DNA from 3 places in the Paenibacillus uliginis N3/975 genome. Region 3 is predicted to be linked to each of the others. Evidence: riboswitches for the same ligand, from Rfam matches in the RefSeq annotation. Region 3 holds a riboswitch; each other region holds the start of a gene.
The links. A riboswitch is a leader RNA that binds a small molecule or an ion and turns the genes downstream of it on or off. The one in region 3 is predicted to bind cyclic di-AMP.
Positions count from the first base shown of each region.

Region 1: linked by a shared signal. The riboswitch ahead of B9N86_RS03970 (TrkH family potassium uptake protein) and the one ahead of B9N86_RS29200 (resuscitation-promoting factor) in region 3 are both predicted to bind cyclic di-AMP.
Region 2: linked by a shared signal. The riboswitch ahead of B9N86_RS10920 (C40 family peptidase) and the one ahead of B9N86_RS29200 (resuscitation-promoting factor) in region 3 are both predicted to bind cyclic di-AMP.

Region 1 covers NZ_LT840184.1:849,684-854,188, reverse strand. Annotated here, with positions in the region: gene B9N86_RS03975 (potassium channel family protein) at 1-536, opposite strand, end outside; gene B9N86_RS03970 (TrkH family potassium uptake protein) at 553-1,896, opposite strand; cyclic di-AMP (ydaO/yuaA leader) riboswitch at 1,959-2,101, opposite strand; gene B9N86_RS03965 (CPBP family intramembrane glutamic endopeptidase) at 2,383-4,053, shown strand; gene uvrC (excinuclease ABC subunit UvrC) at 4,087-4,505, opposite strand, start outside.
Region 2 covers NZ_LT840184.1:2,297,643-2,302,147, forward strand. Annotated here, with positions in the region: partial or broken gene cdaS (sporulation-specific diadenylate cyclase CdaS) at 1-265, shown strand, start outside; gene B9N86_RS10910 (ferredoxin family protein) at 561-800, shown strand; gene B9N86_RS10915 (Mrp/NBP35 family ATP-binding protein) at 880-1,950, opposite strand; cyclic di-AMP (ydaO/yuaA leader) riboswitch at 2,467-2,598, shown strand; gene B9N86_RS10920 (C40 family peptidase) at 2,603-3,076, shown strand; gene B9N86_RS10925 (phosphotransferase family protein) at 3,169-4,146, shown strand; gene B9N86_RS10930 (2Fe-2S iron-sulfur cluster-binding protein) at 4,178-4,505, shown strand, end outside.
Region 3 covers NZ_LT840184.1:6,281,673-6,286,177, reverse strand. Annotated here, with positions in the region: gene B9N86_RS29215 (HD domain-containing protein) at 1-637, shown strand, start outside; gene B9N86_RS29210 (TatD family hydrolase) at 722-1,489, shown strand; cyclic di-AMP (ydaO/yuaA leader) riboswitch at 1,691-1,902, shown strand; gene B9N86_RS29200 (resuscitation-promoting factor) at 2,176-3,399, shown strand; gene rnmV (ribonuclease M5) at 3,519-4,070, shown strand; gene rsmA (16S rRNA (adenine(1518)-N(6)/adenine(1519)-N(6))-dimethyltransferase RsmA) at 4,067-4,505, shown strand, end outside.

The DNA of each region.
Region 1 (4,505 bases), 1.0 Mb from region 3:
GCCACAACACTGATCCCGTAACGGACACGGGTATTCAGTTCATTAAGTGTTTTTCCATCCATGCAGTCCGTCACCGTCATTTCCACGATCCGGTAGTCCTTGGACAGTTCAATATAATCCAGAAGGTTCGGCGTAACAAGCTGATGTGCAACTCTTATTCCCATATCTCTCTCCGGAAAAATTACCCGGTCAACACCCAGCTTTTCCAATGCCCGGCCGTGCAATACGGATATTGCCTTGGCAACGACGGTGGCTACACCTGACTCCTTCAGAAGAATTGCCGCCAAAATACTCGTCTGGATCTCGTCACCAATTGCTACAATGCCGCAATCAAAGTTCCGTATTCCGAGTGACTTAAGTACTTCTTCATCCGTCGCATCGGCAACCACGGTATGGGTGAGGAACTCACTCATATCCTCGACCACTTCTTCATCCCGGTCGATCCCGAGTACCTCGTAACCTAAATCCATCAGTTCAAGCGCCAGACTTGATCCGAATCGTCCGAGCCCTATTACCACAAACTGCTTTGGTTTCATTTCTCAGCCAATCTCCTTATCCAATAATCATTTTTCCTTCTGGATGACGATACAATTCCTTACCCTTTTTAGGGCCTAATGCATATGCAAGCGTTAGAGGCCCAAGTCGTCCCGCAAACATCGTAATGCTAATCAGAAGTTTTCCGAACAATGACAAGTGCGGTGTCAATCCCATCGACAGCCCCACTGTGCCAAACGCGGATGTTGCCTCGAACAGTATAGAGAGAAAGCTGCTGTCTTCTGTCGTTGAAAGAATCATGGCTACGGTGATTACCAGCAGCAGAGCAAGCAGCGTAATGGTCAGCGCTTTAAGAACCCGTTCCTGAACCAACCGGTACCGGAACAGTACAATCTCATCTTTGCCCCGCATCATAGCAATGACAGCAGCGATCATCATCGTAAATGTCGTCGTTTTAATCCCGCCCCCCGTTGATCCCGGGGAAGCTCCTATAAACATCAGAATAACTATGAAAAACTGTGAAGCCTGACGTAAACCGGTTATATCGAGTGTATTGGCTCCTGCCGTTCTCGGTGTGACCGATTGAAAGAAGGAGCCAAGAATTTTCCCACCCCAATTCAGCGATCCTAATGTTTTCGGATTCGTGAATTCAAATATGAATATGACAACTGCCCCTATCAAAATAAGCGCGCCTGTCATGGACAAAACCACCTTGGAATGCAGTGACAGCTTCCGGCTTTTTTTATAATCAACTAGATCAGCCATGACGATAAATCCAATTCCTCCGGATACGATCAAGAACATAACTACAAAATTGACTAATGGATCGTACACGTACCCGGTCAAACTTCTGAATTCACCGAACAGGTCAAATCCCGCATTGTTAAACATCGTTACCGCATGAAATATTCCATAGTACAAAGCTTTCCCAAAAGGCATATCAAATGCCCAGCGAAGGGTCAACAGCAGCGCACCACAAGCTTCAATCACCAAGGAATACAGCAGAACCCTGCGGATCAGTCGAACGATACCCTCCATCGATGACTGATTCATCGCTTCCTGCAGGATAAGACGATCTTTTAATGAAATACGGCGCTTTAATACAAGCGCAAACAGCGTGGCCATGGTCATGAAACCCAAACCACCTATCTGTATCAGGAGCATGATGACTACCTGTCCGAAGGAACTGAAGAATGTTCCTGTATCCACCACCACAAGACCGGTAACACAGGTCGCGGATGTCGCAGTGAATAAGGCATCCATAAAGTTCAGCGGTTCCCCTGTCGTGTTGGAAATCGGCAGCATTAGGAGCAAGGTTCCAATCGTGATAATTCCTCCGAACCCCATGACAAGAATCTGCGGCGGCGACAAGCGGAGCCAAAATAATTTGGAAGTCAACATATTCACCTCTTCAAAAAAGTCAAAGAAAAAAAGACACTGGAAATCCAATGCCTTACGCGTTTGGGTTCCTGTGCTGCAGCCTACGAGGTTAGCTGACGGATTCGGGCATATCACAGGTCGCCCTATTCCCTGCTATACAGCAAAGAAATTCACCCCAATTAAATGGTTCCCCCATTTTCGTTACGAAATTCGGCTGATCTATCTATTCAATTAACATGATGTGATTATAACGCAATACCCTTAGGAACCCAAAGCCGCTTTTAGCGTAAATTAACTTAAAAAAGAACGAAATTGGGCATATTCAAGAGTAGTAGCACATGGTTTTCTGAGGTTTTCGAAATCTTTCCTTCGTTTTCATCGTATCTTTCATAATTTTGAATGGGATAAGCCGTTTGCAGCTTACATATCTATGTTATATTGGCTTTATGTCTCCATGAAAGAAACGTCTCGAACGGTTTCTAACCCCTATTACCAAGGAGGAATGACATGAATAAAGCAGGACAGCCCCTTAAACTTCAGTCGAACAAAAAACCTTTAATGGTGCTCGGGGCAATCGGCCTGATTCTGTTTCTAATTTTTCAGGTATTTCCGTCTACTGCCTCTGACACGCTAGAGGTAAAAGCTCCCGAGATGATAACCAAAGGGGCAGCAGCAGAGGCCGCTGAACGCTTCGTAGAGGAACAGCTGCAGTACAACATCGCACCAGGTAAAGAACCTCTCGTTACATACCAATCCCGATCCGATGTATACGGGTATCTATCCAAAGAAAAGTTGCTGACCGAATATAACAAAAAGTTCGAAAGCAAATATCCTTATGATGTTTATCGCGTAAGGTTTGATCAAAATGATGGGACATCCTTAAATGTGGATGTACATATGCAGAACGCGGGTATCGCCGGTTTTTCCTATGATATGGCCGGCTCCAGTTACAAAGGGGCCATGCTGCAGATGGGCGGCGTACGAACGCAGATGCTCCTGATGATCGAAGGCGGCATATCGCTAGCCGAGAAAGAGGCGCTTGCTGCACCTTGGCTTCACCGAGCAGGTTATGATACGTCCAAGCTTGAACGAATTACTGGCGAAGGGGAACCTGGTCTGAAATATGAGGACCCGGAAACTAAGATCGGAGACTCCCGTCTTCGGCTGAACTTCTCCTTTGAAGACCGCCAACTGCGTTCGTACGAGCCTGTATTTTCCGTTCCTAGTGCTCACACCGCCTATGTGGAGAAGCAGACGCTTAACGCCACCTTGCTTACATTGCTGGGCTACGGATTGTTTACACTGGTTTTGGGCGTTCTGGCAATCGTCTACAGCGTAAAAACCAAAGCTCATACTTCTTTTAAAAGGGGTATTTTCCTTGCTTTACTGTTGTTTGTTATTCAAATGCTGAACACTTATAACCTGCTGCCAGTCTTTAAAGCTGACGGAATGAGCGATGCCAGCATTAAAGGTATCATGATCTTTTATGTGGGCTACTCCCTCGTATTCTCAGCCCTGCTCTACTTCTCACTCGTCGGAGGGAACGGATTGTGGCGTAAGGAAGACGGATTAAATCCATGGCCGCGCGCCAAAGAACCCGGTTATGGCGTATACGTGCTGGAAAGCATGAAACTCGGGTATTTGTGGGCTTGCATTCTGCTCGGTGTACAGTCCCTGATCTTTATCGCGCTGGGTCTTACACTCAATACCTGGTCTACAACAGATGCCTCGCAATCGCCTTTTAACATGTTGTACCCATGGCTATTTCCGTTGATGGCCTGGTTTGCAGGTATATCGGAAGAGGCTGTCTACCGTCTGTTCGGTATTAAAATGGTTAAAAAAATCGTCCGCAACACGTTCGTGGCCAGCCTCATCACCTCGATCATCTGGGCCCTCGGCCACACTTTGTATCCGATCTATCCGGTCATCTCAAGACCGATTGAGCTGGTCATCATCGGACTTCTGTTCAGCTTCATCTTCTTGCGCTACGGATACATGGCCGCCGTATTCGCGCATGTAGTGTTCAACAGCATTCTGATGGGCTTCAGTCTCATGATGATGAACGATCCGGTTAACTTGTGGATGGGGATCTTCTACATTATTTTGCCGGCCATCGTCGGTTACGTAATCTACAAATTCAATACATTAAAAAAAGAAACGGCTTATCCGTCCATATAGGACGGAGGCCGTTTCTCCTTTTCCACAAATATATTACGACTCCTCATCACGCAGTGCACTTAAAATCTCCTTAGCGAGTTTATCGCCTATAGACAAAGGCCGGAAGTCATCAATACTGGCCTCTTTAATCTTTTTAACAGATCCAAAATGCTTCAGGAGCATCTTACGCCGTTTCTCTCCGATTCCCGGAATCGCATCCAGCTTAGAGGTAACCATCGATTTCCCCCGCTGGTCACGGTGGAAAGATATCGCGAAACGGTGAACCTCATCCTGTATACGCTGGAGCAAATAAAACTCCTGACTGTCACGAGGCAGCGACACAGGCTCTGGCGGATCACCCACCATCAGTTGCGCCGTCTTATGCTTAGCATCCTTAACAAGTCCGCAGACCGGAATGAACAGACCCAGCTCATTCTCCAGCACATCCACGGCTGCAGAAATTTGGCCCTTAC
Region 2 (4,505 bases), 2.5 Mb from region 3:
GTTAGAATCCATTTTTTTCCCCGGTAATCCACCCAATGATGATGCTGTCATTGTAAGTCTTAATCAGATCGTTTCGGCAGCCAATGTTCTTCCACTTTCAGACAGATTTACAGGTGATCAAAAACTTGGCACACGGCATCGTGCTGCTTTAGGCTTAACTGAACGAAGTGATGCCCTCGTACTAGTAGTATCGGACGAAACAGGTAAAGTTTCATTTGCCCTAAACGGAAACCTGTATCCAATTACGACTCATGAGCCTCAATAGAAATTACACTATCAAAGTACTGATTATATACTACGGCTACCTCAGGGAATAAAAATGGAAACGAGTTCGATTCGTATACGTAAATGATATGCCAGTCAACACTTAGCGTTGGCTGGCATATCATTTATTTATATAGCTGTAGGGTAGTATTGACAAAATTATCAATGATCCACATAATTATTATATGTTTATGTTTAAAAAGTACTGAATCTAGATTTTTTTGTCCTATTATTCCTATTTATGATGTATGATTAAAAGAAAGCTAGATTAGTACAATGGAGAGGGGAGTAATCACATGTATGTTATAGGTTCAGCCTGCATAGACGAGAAAGCGGGAGAATGCGTTGACGTATGTCCTGTTGATTGCATTGAAGAAGGAGAGGACCAGTTCTATATTGACCCGGATATTTGTATTTCTTGCGGTGCTTGTGAAGCGGCTTGTCCTGTGACAGCAGTATTTTATATCGATGATTTGCCAGAAGAAGAAAAGCCTTACTATGAGAAGGCTGTGGAATACTACAAAAACAAAAATTAAATCATACGAAAATAACACCCTTCCGAGCAGGTGCGGAGCAATCCGGTCACCATATTGGAAGGGTGTATTTGTCATGCATTTATGAAGAAGATTGAATAATGTGATGAGCCAGATTATCGTAAATGGAGCTGAGTAGATTCGGCTTAGTCGATTCCAGATCATCAGGAACAATTGGAATCTGGGTGAGTAGGGACGTATTCAGCTGGTTCGCCAGCTTTTCCCCGCCACCCTTGCCAAAGATATAATGCTTGGTGCCTGAAGGATCTTCATAATAAGACATGTTCTCCACAACGCCGAGAATACGGTGATTGGTCTGAAGGGCCATTAGTCCCGCACGCTCTGCAACGACTGTTGCTGTGGACTGTGGTGTAGTGACAATAATTTCAGAACATTCAGGTATCATCTGATGAACAGCCAGAGCGATATCACCTGTCCCAGGTGGGAGATCAATGAGCATATAGTCCAGTGGCCCCCACATCACATCATTCAAAAAACTGGACAGCATTCTTCCTAGTCTGGGTCCCCGCCACAGGACAGGGTCGTTACCTTTAACAAAAAATCCGGTTGATATGACTTGAACACCGTCACTTTCTATCGGTGTGGGCCGGCTATTCGTAGGTTCTGGCTTCTCATGTATTCCCATCATATCCGGTATACTGAAACCGTAAATATCTGCGTCAATGATTCCAACTTTCTTTCCGGCCTTCTGCAATGATAGAGCCAGATTCAGTGTAACGGTCGATTTTCCGACGCCGCCTTTTCCGCTGGCTACCGCTATAAATTGGACACCCGCTTTAATCAAAGGACTTACTGGAAAAGAACCCTGTGCCCCCCCTCTATTGGCAGGCTGTTGGCCAGAAGGTTTCATCTCCTGTGCTCGAACAGTTATGCTATGCTTCTCCTCGGCAGAAACTTGCTTGACCCTAATATGTATGTCTGTCATTCCCATTGTGCGCAATAGCCCTTCAATCTGTTTACAGCGTATTTCTGTTATGCCTTGCTCCTGTTCTAGCTCTGTGGTTATTAGAGTCATCGCTGCTTTGTCTTCTTTCAGCATGACATCACGGATTAATCCTATTTGAATCAAGGGAAGCTTCAATTCGGAGTCGAGTATCTTCGTCATTTCACGATCAAATACTTCTCTATTCATAAGTCACCTGTACAAAACTATGACAATGCGGATATCTGAAAGTTGATAAAGAGTTCTGGTAAGCCAACATTCGTAAGTCCCTCCTTAAAACTGATAATCAAGTTCAGTTTAAAGAAAGAGAAAGGGCTAGTCAACAAAGGTGTTCAGTATGCAGCGACAGTATATGACGGCAAAGATCTTCAGGCAGTGATCATTATATATCACTTTCAACTTGTGAAATATTTAGTAAACTGTAATAAATAAGAACAGGAAGTAGGTATCATAAACGGGTTCTCCATTGTACATTTTATTTATATTGCGTTGGGATTAATTATCCAAGCAGTTACATTACTTCCGAGAGTCCAACGAAAATACGAGCGATAAATAGAAAAACGGGTCAATCTGCTGTTAGTTGACATCACTGCAGGGCATGACGGGTGATTAGCGAGATTTGCAGAATAAAATTACAATTTTGTTACTGAATACGATTGACATATCACCTCAAAATATACTACATTATGATAGAGTTACAAAACTTTAATGAATTTGCCGAATTTCGTTTTGAAAACGGGGGAACCGATCTGGGTGAATTATTCTTGAAGTCAAGGGAATATAGGAGACCTTCAACCGAACCCTTAGCTAACTCCGTAGGCACCGAAGGGAGAAAGTGTATTTGAAGAAAGTCGTATTATCTTTACTAGGGTCTGCACTTATTTTTTCCTCTGGCGCCTTTACGGCATACGCTGATCAGACGAAGCTTCAGAGTGAAGTTACACAACTAGTAGGAACTCCTTATAAATGGGGAGGAGCAACTGTAAGCGGTTTCGACTGCTCCGGATTTATTTTGTACATATTTGATAAATATAATCTCGATTTGCCGCGAACTTCGGTATCACAAGCAGAAGCTGGTGTTCACGTGGATCAAGATGATCTTCGGTTGGGAGATTTGGTCTTCTTTAATACAAGTGGCCGCGGTATCTCGCATGCAGGAATCTATATTGGTAATGATGAGTTCGCTCATGCCTCCACTAGCAGAGGAGTAAGAATCAGCAAGCTCTCGGAATCCTACTATAAGAATCGTTATGTAACAGCGCGTCGTGTCATCAGTCAAGAAAATTATGTTCAGATGGTAGGCAGTATGAATTAATATTTCGCAACCAATAGAAGTCCGCGATGAATTCGCGGGCTTTTTGTTGTATGATGTTACTATATGTAGGTAAAGAGTGTTGATCTAATTGTATGAGATTCAACTGGGGGGTTGATTACGAAATGTCGTATTTGTTTACTAAAGAAATTAATGATTGGAACAGCTGGGGAGCTGTTTATCAATCCATCGAGGATTTTAGACCTCTGATTCAGGAGATATTTGTAAGGGAACGATTAATGGGAGCGGAAGATATCTCTCATCTAACACCGGGAACAAATGCCGTCTTCAAAGCAGGATCTTACGTGATCAAAATTTTTGCACCGACTTCGTCTGGAATGAATACGGATCAGGACTATAAAGCTGAACGGTCGGCGATGCAACGAGCGATTGACCAAGGCGTACGCACACCGAATATTGTAGCCGCGTCCAAAATTAATGATAAATATGAATTCAAGTATATCATTATGGATTTTATCGAAGGCCAAAGTGCTGGTGACGCCATAAATGGATTTACGGTTGAGCAAAAGCGTGATTTCGTAGGTAAGCTGCAGGAGGATATGGTAAAGTTGAACACGCTGCCTGACCAAGAAGTGAGTCGTGATGTGATCATTGAGAGAGCAATCCATAATGATCGCTGGAAGGTTGTGTCTCCTGAGTTAAGAAAACAGATTGAGCATTTTCTGAACCATCATGAGCTCGGTACCTGCATACATGTTCATGGAGATCTTACGGGTGACAATGTAATAATTGATTCGAAGGATCAAGTTTATATTATTGATTTTGCTGACAGCTCCGTTGCACCGATAGAATATGAGTATCCTGGGATTGTGTTTGAGTTGTTTCAAAGTGATGTAGAAACTGTCCATGAGTTTATAAAGTGTAGGAATCTGAAATACAGTGAGTTTATTGACCTGCTATTTGCGGGGACGATGCTGCATGACTTTGGTGCGAACTTTGTAAAATCCATTTATGAAAAACATACAGGCAAAGGTATCGGGGAAATGTCTAATATTTCTGAATTTAAGGAGTTGATTCATACCCATCTGATGCCTGACTTCAAGTGTACATAAGCTTAATGAACTCATTGAGGGGGAATAAAGCGTGTTTAAATTTTGGAAAGGCCGGGAGGGAAAGAATAACTCGGTTTCGGAGAGTTCTGCTGCGATCGGGAATAACATCCACGAAGAAACAGAAGAGCAAATCGTAGAACTAAAAGGAAGAAATATTCAACGATTCGTTGCGCCCGTGATTGGTTTGACGGTATTGGATCTGGCGGAGAAAAATGAAGTGGACTGGAATTCTTTTTGCAAAAGAGGGACATGTGCCCGCTGCCGATGTCATGTCAGTGAAGGGTTGGAATATCTATCCCCTCCAAATGAAGCGGAGGAGAAGCGGCTTGATCCAGAGGAGATTGATGAGGGATACCGTC
Region 3 (4,505 bases):
TTATTTGATGTCTAGGTATCAGATGTACTGGCAGGTTTATTTTCATCCGGTGACCCGAAGTTCGGAGATTATACTGAGGCAAATCTTCAGGAGAGCGAAGGAACTATACCGCGAAGGTTATGATTTCAGTTTTATGGTAGAGCCGTTACCAGCTTTATTTGAGGGAAATACGACGGTGAGCCAATATTTGCGTCTGGATGAAGCGTTGATTCAGACAACCTTTTTGCAGTGGACGGCTGAGAAGGATGAGCTTCTGAGTGATTTATGTGGTCGGTTTATGCATCGTAGGCTCTATAAATATGTAGAAATCGACACCATAGATAGAGAGACCGTCGACGGAATCCGCCAGGCGTTTCGTGATGCGGGACTCCACCCGGATTATGATTTCGAGATTGATTATCCGACCGATCTTCCTTATGATGAATTTCATTCCGGATCGCCTGAGAGCGATAAACAGATTTTGTTGCTGGACAGACATGAACATGTGCGTGAAATATCCGAAGTATCTGATATAGTGCGCTCTATTAGCGGGATTCACCGCGGGCGATACCGTCTATACTTTCCTGAGGAAAAGGTGAGGAACGTTTTGAATACCTTGCCGGAGGATGTCAAAAGCGTGTTTGGACAAGTTAGATAAAATAGATATAAGTAAAGTATTGAACAGCTAGAACCGGCGGTTATTACTGTGCTGGTCTGCGACAAGAAAGGAGATTGTTTATTTATGTTATTCGACACACATACACATCTGGATGCTCCCGAGTTCCACGAAGATCGTGAGGAGGTTATCAACCGCGCCTTGGAAGCCGGTGTAACCCGAATGATCAACATCGGCTTTAACCGGGAAACGATTCCTTCGACCATGAAATTGGCGGAAACTTATGATTTTATTTATGCGGCAGTGGGTTGGCATCCCGTAGATGCGATCACGATGAAGGACGGAGATTTGGAATGGATCGCTACTCTTTGCAGTCATGAGAAAGTAGTGGCTATCGGTGAAATCGGCCTGGATTACCATTGGGACACCTCTCCCAAGGAAGTTCAGCATGAGGTGCTGCGTAGGCAGATTGGTTTAGCACGGGAATTGAACATGCCGATTGTTATTCATAACCGGGATGCACATGAGGATATCGTGAAGATTTTGAAAGAAGAGAAGGCGTCAGAGGTCGGTGGAGTGATGCACTCCTTTTCTGGCAGCTGGGAAACGGCCAAGCAGTGCCTAAATATGGGTTTCCATATTTCTTTCGGCGGGCCGATAACGTTCAAAAATGCGAGACAGCCAAAAGAGGTCTTAGCACAGGTCCCGATGGACCGACTGCTCATCGAAACCGACTCCCCTTATTTAACGCCTCATCCGTTTCGGGGGAAGCGTAATGAGTCTGCTCATGTGAAATTAGTGGCCGAGGCAGCGGCTGAGATTAGGGGCCTGTCTCTGGAAGAATTAGGTTCAATTACGACCAAAAATGCTCTGGAACGATTTGGTATTAAATGAAATCGAGAGCAAATGCGATGAAAAACAGAGCATTAACGACCAATTAAAGTTTTTTAACCGAAAAAGGCGACGATATTACAATATTTTAACCTTTTATCTGAAAAAATGTGGTTGATTGTTGCTTTACAACCTGCATAGAAACAGGATATCATCTTTTCAGTGATAAGAAGCTGATCGGAAAACGAACAGCCGAATATTTTATGAACCGTCTCGCTTAATCTCCGATATTCGGAGAACGGGGGAACCGATACAGGAATAGCTGGCAATCATGCTGCGCTCCACTGTATTTGATTTCTTTTTGGGTCTTTGGGGTGAATTTGAAGGCAGCCGCCATGAGCGGGTGACTTGAGATAGGGCGTCTCTCTTACGTCCGAACCCGACAGCTAACTCCGTAAGCGTAAGTAAGAGAGGCAAACTCGTGCATGCTATTTTCCAGATTCTAGACATCAGGAAGCCACGAAAGAGTCTCTATAACTCTTTCTTTGGCTTTCTTTTATTTTAGAATATTGGAGACAGTATCGTCATACTTTTGGTAAACAGGAGGTGACGATCGTATGGACGGGAAGACGGGGATTAACGCAGGGTGTAGATAGATAGCAGGGCACCCTGTGAGACAATTTGCTATAGTCACGTCAAATGCAATCATGCGTTACCTAGACGGCGGGACTATGAAGGAGGATGACATAGTGGGCGTTATTCAACCAGAAGAGACCCATGAATCACAATCATCCAGCATGTCTTACGCATTACGATGGAAGCATGAGAATTTGCGTCACCTAATGCTGGCCGCCATTGGCGCCATCGCAATTACAGTGCTCGTACTTCTGATTGTTCACAATCAGGCGGGCAAAGAAATTCACCTTGTGGTTGACGGACGTGTCACCACAGTGGAAACCCGAGAGGCTATGCTTCATGAAGTGCTGGATGAGCAGGCCATCTCCCTGAAACCGCAGGATGAGGTTTCCATGCCGTTAAACGGTGTGCTCCAGGATGGAGACCGTGTATTTATTAAACTCGCAGTACCTGTAAAAGTGACTGCAGACGGTAAAGTAAACACAATATTTACTACCCAAGATACGGTTGGAAATGTGCTTAAGGAAACAGGCATTTCAATCAAGGGCGAAGATACAGTAAAGCCTTCCCTGGAAACGAAAATTATTGAAAAAGCAGACATTCGCGTCGTTCGCGTCACGAAACAAACGGTTAAGCAAACTGAAAACCGCTCTTTCCGTGTCATCAAAACGGCAGATCCTTCTCTTGTGAAGGGCGATAACCGGGTGATTCAAAGTGGTAAGCCGGGCATCGTGGTTAACCATATCGAGAAAGTCTACGAGGACGGAAAGCTTGTTTCAAAAAATGTGATAAACAAAGAGATACAGCGTAAGACGAAGGATAAAATTATTGCAGTTGGCACGAAAAAAGTAGTAGTGCCTGAAGCACCTGTTATTGAAACTGCGTCTGCTGACAGAACCACGACTGCAAATGCTACCGTGAGAACGGCAGCCAAGGAATCGAGTCCAGAAAAGCCAGCAGTTAAGGCGGCATCCGCAAAAGTTAAAGTTAACAATGTGGTTTCCAGAGCCGGAGTTGACTTCGAATATAAAAAAGTACTAAACAATGTTTCTATGACAGCTTATTCCGCCGAACAGAAAGGCATCGGTACCCGCACAGCTTCCGGTACACGCGTAACGGAAGGACGTACGATTGCGGTGGACCCGAGTGTGGTTCCAATCGGTTGGTGGGTATATATTGAGGGCGTAGGCTTCCGCCGTGCAGAAGATACTGGTGGTGCCATTAAAGGCAACAAAATTGATGTCTATTTTGATTCTTTAAAAGCGGCATACAATTTTGGGCGTAAAAGCGGGCATACCGTTTATGTGATTGGCCCTGTGAAACCAGAGCTTAATTAACGCATGAATTCCGTTTTACATTGCCATGCTAATGCTATACTATTTAATTAATATTAATGTGATGCTAAGAAGAGGATGAATCATCCTCTTCTTTTGTTTTGGGAAGGAAGAAACAGGGAATGATCAAAGAAGTCATTGTCGTGGAGGGCCGGGACGATACAGTGGCTGTGAAGCGGGCTGTTGAAGCAGACACGATTGAAACCGGAGGATCGGCCATTAACAGCCACACACTGAAACGAATTGCATTGGCGCAAGAACGGCGCGGAATCATTATTTTAACCGATCCGGACCATGCCGGAGAGCGGATCCGTAAGATTATCGACACTAAGGTCCCTGGCTGCAAGCATGCCTTCATTCCGGAAGCCGATGCAACGCGAAAAGGAGACATCGGGGTGGAGAATGCCTCGCCGGAGGCGATTCGCCATGCGCTGGAACGATTGCATACGTCATTTGAAGGATCGGAAAGCCTTATTGGGCTGGATGACCTGATTGAGGCTGGGCTGATTGTGCATCCGCAGGCTGCAGCGAGACGGATGGCGATGGGCAACCTGCTCGGCATTGGATATTGTAACGGCAAACAGTTTCATAAACGGCTGGCCATGTTTCAAATATCACGTGAAGAATTCGCAGCAGCGCTCGCTCAGCTGGAAGAGGGAGGTACAGAGCTATGACACGGATTGATGATATTTCAACCCCGAGAAGAACGAAGGAGATTATACAGCGTCATGGCTTCTCGTTTAAGAAGAGTCTTGGACAAAACTTTCTCATCGATCAAAATATACTGTTCAAAATTGTAGAGGCCGCTGATCTGGATAAGGAAAAAGGCGCACTGGAGATCGGTCCCGGCATTGGAGCTTTAACGGAGAAGCTGGCACAGACAGCAAACAGAGTTACAGCCGTGGAGATTGATCAGCGGCTTATTCCGATATTACAAGAGGTACTTGAGCCGTATCCCAATGTAAGCGTGCACCACGGGGACGTGCTTAAGGTGGACTTACATGAGCTGTTCCGCAATTATTTCAGCGGAGTGTCTAAGGTCAGCGTCGTAGCCAATCTGCCTTACTATGTAACGACACCGATATTGATGAAGCTGCTGGAAGAAAAGC